DNA from 2 places in the Pseudacidovorax sp. DMC4 genome. Region 2 is predicted to be linked to the other one. Evidence: predicted binding sites of a transcription regulator. Region 2 holds the regulator's gene; the other holds the start of a gene.

Region 1 (4,414 bases), on a different contig from region 2:
TCGACCTGCGTGTCGGACTTGCGGGCCACGGCGATCAGCCGATAGGCCAGCGTGCCTTCGGCATTCAGCGGGCCGGTCAGGTCGGCCTGCAGCTGGCGGCGGTTCCAGCTGCCCAACTGCACGCCCACTTCGCGCTGCGTCTCGAACAGCGGCCGCTTGCTGACCATGTTGACCACGCCCGCGGCCGTGCCGGCGCCGAAGAGCATGCCGGAAGGTCCGCGCAGCACTTCCAGCCGCTCGAGCGTGTAGGGGTCGGTGCGGGTGGTGCTGGTGTAGTAGCCGTAGGCCTGCTTGAGGCCGTCGAGGTAGACGTCCGGCGTCGAGCCGCGCACGCGCACGGCATCGTTGCGCGAGTCCAGGCCGTAGGCGTCCGAGCGCACGCCAGCGGCATAGCCCAGCGCGTCCTGCAGGTTCGTGGCGCCCTGGTCCACGATCTGGTCGCGCGTCACGATGGTCACGGATTGCGGCGTCTCGGCCAGGGGGGTGTCGGTCTTGGTGGCCGTGGCGCTGCGCGTGGCGCGGTAGCCGATGACCGGCGAGGTGGCGGTCTCGGCCGGTGCCTCGGCATCGACACGCACCGTCGGCAAGGTGTTCGCAGCCGATGAAACCGCGGGTACCTGGGCCGAGGCTGCGGCCGTGCTCAGCAGAAGTACCCAGGCACTCTGGACCACCCCTGGGCGGCGCGGAGACGGCAACGATGCGTCGAAAGGCATGGACAAGCGATCCTCATAACAATACAACTGAGAACAATTTTTATTCTAAGTTGACGTGATGCTGACGCTGCGGCATGGGCTGGCGCCGCCTGTGGGAATGCATGGTGGCCGCCATTGAAAAAGGCGCCCGCAGGCGCCTATGAAGGAAGACACGGGCCGGCCCCTCTGGCCTCCCCGCGCAGGGTGGGCTTATTCAGCGCCTTGCTGGGCAGCGCTCGTGTTGCCGCGGATCGCCCAGGTGGTACCGCCGACCACGGTGCTCGGAGCGATGCCGGCGAAGAAGCGCTGGTCGCCCCGCGAGCCGACCTGCACGTTCTGGTCGGGCGCATGGGCGGCCGCAACGGCTTCGGCCTGCACTGAGGCGCGCAGGCGCGGCGAGCTCATCACCGGCGTGGTGTGGGCCAGGGCGCCTTCGGCGTAGAGATCGGGGCCATGGGCGGCAGCGACACCCTGGGTCTGCACTTCGGCGCGGCTGAGGTTGGAGTTGAACTGGAGCACGCCTTCGTATTCCTCGGCATGAACGGCACCGGCGGCGGCGAACAGGGCGAGCGCGGCGGCAGCGAGGGTCTTGGAAGTCTTGGTCATGATGTTGTCCTTTTCTGTAGCGAGGATGGGTCACCCACTGAGAGCCTGCGGGGCGACGGGTCGTCGCCGAGCGGTGGCGGCGCTTGGGGTTTCATCGGCGCCGTGGAATGAATGATGCGCCCGCAAAGCCGCGTTACTGCGTGCCAAGCCGTGGCCGGAACGTTTCCATCACGCGAACAATTAATGGATTCAACAGCCCCGATTGTTCGCAACGAATAGTCAAGTCCTGACTTGCCGGCTGCCGTCCAGACACGCTGTAGGCCCGCGCCCTGTTGAAACGCCGCCAAAAGTCCTTATGATTAGCACTCGCTGGCGGTGAGTGCTAACAGCACCGGCGCCAAGTGGATGGCAGGGCCTCGCTGCCCCGCCGCACAACCCTCATTCCGTCCCTCTTCCAGGAGATTCCTAATGAAACTTCGTCCTCTGCACGATCGCGTGATCGTCAAGCGCGTTGAAAGCGAAACCAAGACCGCCTCGGGCATCGTGATCCCCGACAACGCCGCCGAGAAGCCGGACCAGGGTGAAGTCCTCGCTGTCGGCCCCGGCAAGCGCAACGACAAGGGCGACTTCGTCGTCCTGAACATCAAGGTCGGCGACCGCGTGCTGTTCGGCAAGTACTCCGGCCAGACCGTCAAGGTCGATGGCGAAGAGCTGCTGGTCATGAAGGAAGACGACCTGTTCGCGGTCGTCGAGAAGTAATCAATCCCCGGATCTAGGAGAAACACAAAATGGCAGCAAAAGACGTGGTCTTCGGCGGCGACGCCCGCGCACGCATGGTCGAAGGCGTGAACATCCTCGCCAACGCCGTCAAGGTGACCCTGGGCCCCAAGGGCCGCAACGTGGTGCTCGAGCGCTCCTTCGGCGCCCCCACCGTGACCAAGGACGGTGTGTCCGTGGCCAAGGAAATCGAGCTGAAGGACAAGCTGCAGAACATGGGCGCCCAGCTCGTGAAGGAAGTGGCCTCCAAGACCAGCGACAACGCCGGTGATGGCACCACCACCGCCACCGTGCTGGCCCAGGCCATCGTGCGCGAAGGCTCCAAGTACGTGGCCGCCGGCCTGAACCCGATGGACCTGAAGCGCGGCATCGACAAGGCGGTCGCCGCTCTGGTCGAAGCGCTGAAGAAGTCCAGCAAGGCCACCACGACCTCCAAGGAAATCGCCCAGGTCGGCTCCATCTCGGCCAACAGCGACACCGACGTCGGCCAGATCATTGCTGACGCGATGGACAAGGTCGGCAAGGAAGGCGTGATCACCGTCGAAGACGGCAAGAGCCTGGCCAACGAGCTGGACGTCGTCGAAGGCATGCAGTTCGACCGCGGCTACCTGTCGCCCTACTTCATCAACAACCCCGAGAAGCAGGCCGCACTGCTGGACAACCCGTTTGTCCTGCTGTTCGACAAGAAGATCAGCAACATCCGTGACCTGCTGCCCACGCTGGAAGCCGTGGCCAAGGCCGGCCGTCCGCTGCTGATCATTGCCGAAGAAGTCGACGGCGAAGCGCTGGCGACCCTGGTGGTCAACACCATCCGCGGCATCCTGAAGGTCGTGGCCGTCAAGGCACCTGGCTTCGGCGACCGCCGCAAGGCCATGCTGGAAGACATCGCCATCCTGACCGGCGGCAAGGTCATCGCTGAAGAAGTGGGCCTGTCGCTCGAGAAGGTGACCCTGGCCGACCTGGGCCAGGCCAAGCGCATCGAAGTGGGCAAGGAAAACACCACCATCATCGATGGCGCCGGTGCCGCGGCCGACATCGAAGCCCGCGTCAAGCAGATCCGCATCCAGATCGAGGAAGCCACCAGCGACTACGACCGCGAGAAGCTGCAAGAGCGCGTGGCCAAGCTGGCCGGCGGCGTGGCCGTGATCAAGGTCGGCGCTGCCACCGAAGTCGAAATGAAGGAAAAGAAGGCCCGCGTCGAAGACGCCCTGCACGCCACGCGTGCCGCGGTGGAAGAAGGCGTGGTGGCCGGTGGTGGCGTGGCCCTGCTGCGTGCCAAGCAAGCCGTCGGTGACATCAAGGGCGACAACGCCGACCAGGACGCCGGCATCAAGCTGATCCTGAAGGCCATCGAAGCGCCCCTGCGCGAGATCGTTGCCAACGCCGGTGGCGAGCCGAGCGTGGTCGTGAACGCCGTGCTGCAAGGCAAGGGCAACTACGGCTTCAACGCCGCCAACGACACCTATGGCGACATGATCGAGATGGGCATCCTGGACCCGACCAAGGTGACCCGCACCGCCCTGCAGAACGCCGCTTCCGTGGCTGCCCTGCTGCTGACGACCGAGTGCATGGTCGCCGAAGCGCCGAAGGACGAGTCCGCAGCGCCTGCCATGCCCGGTGGCATGGGTGGCATGGGCGGCATGGACATGTAATTCAAATCGAGCGCGCTGCTGCGCGCTCGATTTGGCTCTGTTCAAGTCAGATCAAAAAGCCGGGCAGAGCCCGGCTTTTTTCATGGGTGCCCGCCTGCGCGCTGCTTCGGCGGGGCGAAAAAAAGCCGTCGCATGCGACGGCTTTCTCGTTGATGGGCCGGGGCTGCACTGCAGCCCGGAACCCGATCAGGCAGCGACGCTGGCCAGGTCCTCGTTGAAGGTCTTGCTGGGGCGCATCACGGCTTCGGTCTTGGCCGGGTCGGTCTTGTAGTAGCCGCCGATGTCGGCCGGCTTGCCCTGCACCTCGGCCAGTTCGGCGACGATCTTCTGCTCGTCGGCGGCCAGCTTCTCGGCCAGGGGCTTGAACTTGGCCGCCAGCTCGGCGTCCTCGGTCTGCTCGGCCAGGGCCTGGGCCCAGTACAGCGCGATGTAGAAGTGGCTGCCGCGGTTGTCCAGCTGGCCGGTCTTGGGGCTCGGACCCTTGTTGTTGTCCAGCAGCTTGCCGGTGGCGGTGTCCAGCGCCTTGGCCAGCACCTTCGCCTTGGCATTGCTGTTCTTGATGCCCAGCTCTTCCAGGCTCACGGCCAGGGCCAGGAACTCGCCCAGCGAATCCCAGCGCAGGTGGTTCTCTTCCACCAATTGCTGAACGTGCTTCGGGGCCGAGCCGCCAGCGCCCGTCTCGTACATGCCGCCGCCAGCCATCAGCGGCACGATCGACAGCATCTTGGCCGAGGTGCCCAGTTCCAT
Region 2 (4,414 bases):
TGATCCAGCCGCGGCTGCGGCCCTGGGTGTCGACGGTGCGGCGCAGCAGCAGGGTGTCGCCGGCCTCGAAGCCGCCTTCTTCCAGCCAGGTGCCGAGCGCCGGGTCGGCGTCGAATTCGGCGCTCACATCCAGCCGCTCGGCGCCTTCGCGCACGGAACCGGCGTCGGCCCGGTTGCCCAGCGCCAGTTGCAGGGCGTCGATCAGGATCGACTTGCCGGCGCCAGTCTCGCCCGTGAGCACGGTGAAGCCCTCGGCCAGGTCCAGGTCGAGCGCGCGGACGATGACGAAGTCGCGCAGGACGATGCGTCGCAGGGCCACTCAGGAGCCTCCTTCGTTCCAGTGAAGTTTCTTGCGCAGGGTGTCGAAATAGCTCCAGCCGCGCGGATGCAGGAAGCGCACCCTGTGCTCGGAGCGCCGCACCAGCACCTGGTCGCCATGGGCGAGGGAGGCGAGGGACTGCATGTCGAAATTGGCGCTGGCGTCGCGCCCGCCCACCACCTCGACCGAGATCTCCTCGGCGTCGGGCAGCAGGATCGGCCGGTTCGACAGCGTGTGCGGCGCGATCGGCACCATCACCCAGCCGGGGATGGAGGGATGCAGCATCGGCCCGCCCGCCGACAGTGCGTAAGCGGTGGAGCCGGTAGGCGTGGCGATGATCAGGCCGTCGGCACGCTGGTTGGCCACCAGATGCCCGCCGACCGAGACGCGCAGCTCGACCATGCCGGAGGTGGCGCCGCGGTTGACCACCACGTCGTTCATGGCCTGGGCGGTGAACACGACCTCGCCGGCGCGCATGACCCGGGCCTGGATCAGGCTGCGGTGGTCTTCCTCGTACTCGCCGGCCAGCATCGGCGTGAGTGTGGCCTCGTAATGTTCCAGCGGGATGTCGGTGACGAAGCCCAGGCGGCCGCGGTTGATGCCGATCAGCGGCACGCCGTAGCGGGCGAGCTGCCGGCCGATGCCCAGCATGGTGCCGTCGCCGCCGACGACCAGGCCCAGGTCGCACTGCTCGCCGATCTCCTGCACCGTGAGCAGGGGCCAGCGGCCCGCGCGCGGCACGCCGTCCTCGCCGCATTCGGCGCTGCTGCGCTCGAGCACCACGACGCAGCCGCGCGACTCCAGGAACGCCGCAATGCCCTCGATGACAGCATCGCGCTCGCGCGCCGCCGTCGCCTGGTACTTGCCGATGAGCGCCACATGGCGGAAGGGTGCGTGCATGGGGACAAATTACATCACGACACCGGAGGCGTCCCACCGCCTGGCAAGGCCTTGTCCGCCGCCTAGGGATCGCGGGCCGCGGGGTATCATTTGCCGATGCTGGACGACCGCGCCAAGCTGCTGCTCAAGACCCTGGTGGAACGCTACATCGCCGACGGCCAACCCGTCGGCTCGCGCACGCTCTCGCGCGCCGCCGGTCTCGAGCTTTCCCCCGCCACCATCCGCAATGTGATGGCCGACCTCGAGGACCTGGGGCTGATCGTCAGCCCCCACACCTCCGCCGGCCGCATTCCCACTGCGCGCGGCTACCGGCTGTTCGTCGACACCATGCTCACGGCCCAGCGGGCCCAGTTGCAGTCCACGCCGCCGAGCCTGCCGCCGGACCAGCCCCAGAAAGTGATCGCCAGCGCGGCACAGCTGCTGTCGAACCTCTCCCAGTTCGTGGGCGTGGTGATGGCGCCGCGGCGCACGACGGCCTTCCGGCACATCGAATTCCTGCGGCTGTCGGAGCGGCGGCTCCTGGTCATCATCGTCTCGCCCGACGGCGACGTGCAGAACCAGGTCATCTTCACCGACCGGGACTACACCCAGTCGGAGCTCATCGAAACCTCCAACTACCTCACCGCCCACTACGGTGGCCTGTCCATCGAGCAGGTGCGCGACCGTCTCAAGGGCGAGATGGACGGCCTGCGCGCCGAGATCGCCTCGCTGATGCAGGCGGCAGTGCAGGCGAGCTCGCAGGCGTTTTCGCAGGCACAGGAAGAAGTCATCATTGCCGGCGAGCGCAACCTGCTGGCCGTGAGCGACTTCTCCAGCGACATGGGCCAGTTGCGCCGTGCCTTCGAGTTGTTCGAGCAGAAGGCCGAGCTGATGCGGTTGCTGGACATGTCCAGCAAGTCCGACGGCGTGCGCATCTTCATTGGCGGCGAAAGCCAGGTGGTGCCGTACGAAGAGCTGTCGGTCGTCAGTGCCAACTACGAAGTCAACGGCGAGGTGGTCGGCACCCTGGGCGTGATCGGACCGACCCGCATGCCCTATGACCGCATGATCCAGATCGTGGACATCACTTCCCGCTTGGTCAGCAACGCGCTGAGCCACAACAACAAGTAGCCGTTCGGCGCCGCGCCGACATGGCGTAGAGAGACGGGGCACGCCGTTCGGACGACCGCGGATCAGCGCGCCGGCGCTTCCCCCGCCAGCGCCTGCAGCGCCGGCACGTCGCGGATCAGTACGACGTAGCCATGCATCTCGATGCATCCCAGTTCCACCAGTCGCCGGAAGCAGCGGGACAGCGTGGCCTGTGCCATCACCAGCTGGCGCGCAATGGAGCGCTTCTGCACCGGCAATCGCACCGAGCGGTCCTTGCCGGCGGCTTCGAAAGGTTCGCGCAGCAGCCAGGCGGCCAGGCGCCCCAGCACGTCCTTGGTGGCCAATTCGTGCCGCCCGTCCGTCAGTTGGCGGATGCGCTCGGCCATCACCAGGCCGACGGCGCGCTGAAGGGCCGGATCCTGCCGAGCGGCTTCCAGCAGGTGCTCCAGCGGCAGTGCGGCCAGGGTGACGCGAGCCGGACACACGGCTGACTCGATCCAGTCCGACTCCAGCCAGGCGGAGGCGAGATCCAGCCACTGGCCCGGGCCGAGAACGCGGTTCTCGACCAGACCCCCATCCGCACCAATGCGGCCGACCACGATGCGGCCTTCGGCAACGAGCCACCACGACGGTGGATGGTTGTCCGGCATGGCGGCGATGGCGCCCTTGGGCAGCACATGCAGGCGCAGGGCGCCGGCCAGCCGCTCCAGCGTGGCCGGTGCTGGCTCGCAGGGGGCGAAGGCGCCGCGCAACAAGGGCACGCCGGACAGGACGACCGGCCGCCGCCCGGTGGCGGCTTTCCAGCGCCGCGCTTCGGGGCGCGGTGCGTCGGAGGTCAGGGAAGACAGGGCCGGCAGCATGAAAGGTCGGGGTGGCGTCAGGTGGTCGATGCCCGACTCTGCCCACGATGCGACCGCGCTGCCTTGAGCCAGCGCAAGGGTTGGCGGATCGGCCGCCGCCCGCCATCAGCCGCACAGTCCGGTGAAGCCGCAGGCGGTACAGAAGCTGCAGCCATCCTTGCGGATCAGGGTGGCGTTGCCGCATTCGGGGCAGGCGGCGCCGGCCATGGCCTGCTGCACGCCCGGCGCTGTGACGGCAGGGGCGGCCAGGATGCCCATCTCCTGAAGCGGAAAGCCTTCCTCGTCCAGCACACCGAGCATGGCGTAGCGATGGATCACCAGCCGCGCCAGGTAGGCCACGGTCGAGGGCCAGGTCTGCTGCCGCCGCACCTTCGGATCCAGGCTGGGCACGAAGGCCATGAAGTGGCCCAGCGGCTCGGCATAGCTCAGCAGCTTGCGCAGCTTCATGCCAATCCATGCCGGGTCGATCACCCGCATGTCCAGCGACAGCACGCGCGCCAGTCCGTCGAGCGCGCGCGGATAGTTGCCCGAGAAGCCCAGGGCGCAGGGCCGGGTGTGGGTGGCGCCGCTGGGGCTGGGCAGCAGCACCTCCTTGAGCGTGAGGGTGAAGGCTTCGCCCGTGGCCGGGTTCTCGATGTCCACGGCCCAGGCCAGCGTGCCGGAGGGGCCGGTGTGCGGCTCGTCCAGGCTGAACAGGGCGTCGAGCACCGGCGTGCCGGGCGCGGGCGGGTTCCACAGACCCAACTGCTCGCAGCGCCAGCGCAGCACGGCGGCGGTGGCGGCAACCACGCCGGGGAATGTGCGCACCTCGCCATGGGGTGGGAAGGGCATGTCGAAGGGGCGCTCCTCCTGCACGGTGGCCAGCGCGTCGAGCTTGAGGCGCACCCATTCGGCGTCGCGCGCCCGCAGGTCCATCGACAGCGTCTTGGCCAGGGCGCCCAGGCCGCGGGGCTGCTCGGCGCCGTTGACCCACACCTCGAAGGGCAGCGGCCGGGCGCCCTCGCCGCCGTCCGGGGCTTCGCCGACGAAAAGCGCGAACTGCCCGTGCGGATGCCGAACCATGGTGCACCAGGCCGCATTGCCGGCGGGAAAGTCCGGCCGGCCGGGCCAGCGCAGCGAGGCCAGCACCGGCTCGCGCGGCAGGCGATCCAGCGCCAGGCGGCGGTCGGCGATGCCCGGCGCGGGCAGGGCGGCGTCCGGCTGCGGCACGCTGAGCACGGCGCCCAGCACGGCATTGGGCCGGTAG

Evidence for each region. Region 2 encodes HrcA, which represses chaperone genes, less so after heat shock. Its sites were predicted from a motif close to TTAGCACTCNNNNNNNNNGAGTGCTAA; they were not measured.
Region 1: a site for HrcA is predicted at 1,598-1,624, ahead of groES (co-chaperone GroES). Genes of this name have one in related genera too.

Annotation. Positions count from the first base shown of each region.
Region 1 covers NZ_JBQUYR010000005.1:284,623-289,036, reverse strand. The annotation lists gene ACT54X_RS11945 (TonB-dependent siderophore receptor) at 1-713, opposite strand, end outside; gene ACT54X_RS11940 (hypothetical protein) at 903-1,298, opposite strand; gene groES (co-chaperone GroES) at 1,707-1,997, shown strand; gene groL (chaperonin GroEL) at 2,027-3,667, shown strand; gene ACT54X_RS11925 (NADP-dependent isocitrate dehydrogenase) at 3,854-4,414, opposite strand, start outside.
Region 2 covers NZ_JBQUYR010000003.1:271,159-275,572, forward strand. The annotation lists gene recN (DNA repair protein RecN) at 1-319, opposite strand, end outside; gene ACT54X_RS07805 (NAD kinase) at 320-1,219, opposite strand; gene hrcA (heat-inducible transcriptional repressor HrcA) at 1,316-2,329, shown strand; gene ACT54X_RS07815 (Crp/Fnr family transcriptional regulator) at 2,392-3,168, opposite strand; gene ACT54X_RS07820 (adenosylcobalamin-dependent ribonucleoside-diphosphate reductase) at 3,274-4,414, opposite strand, start outside.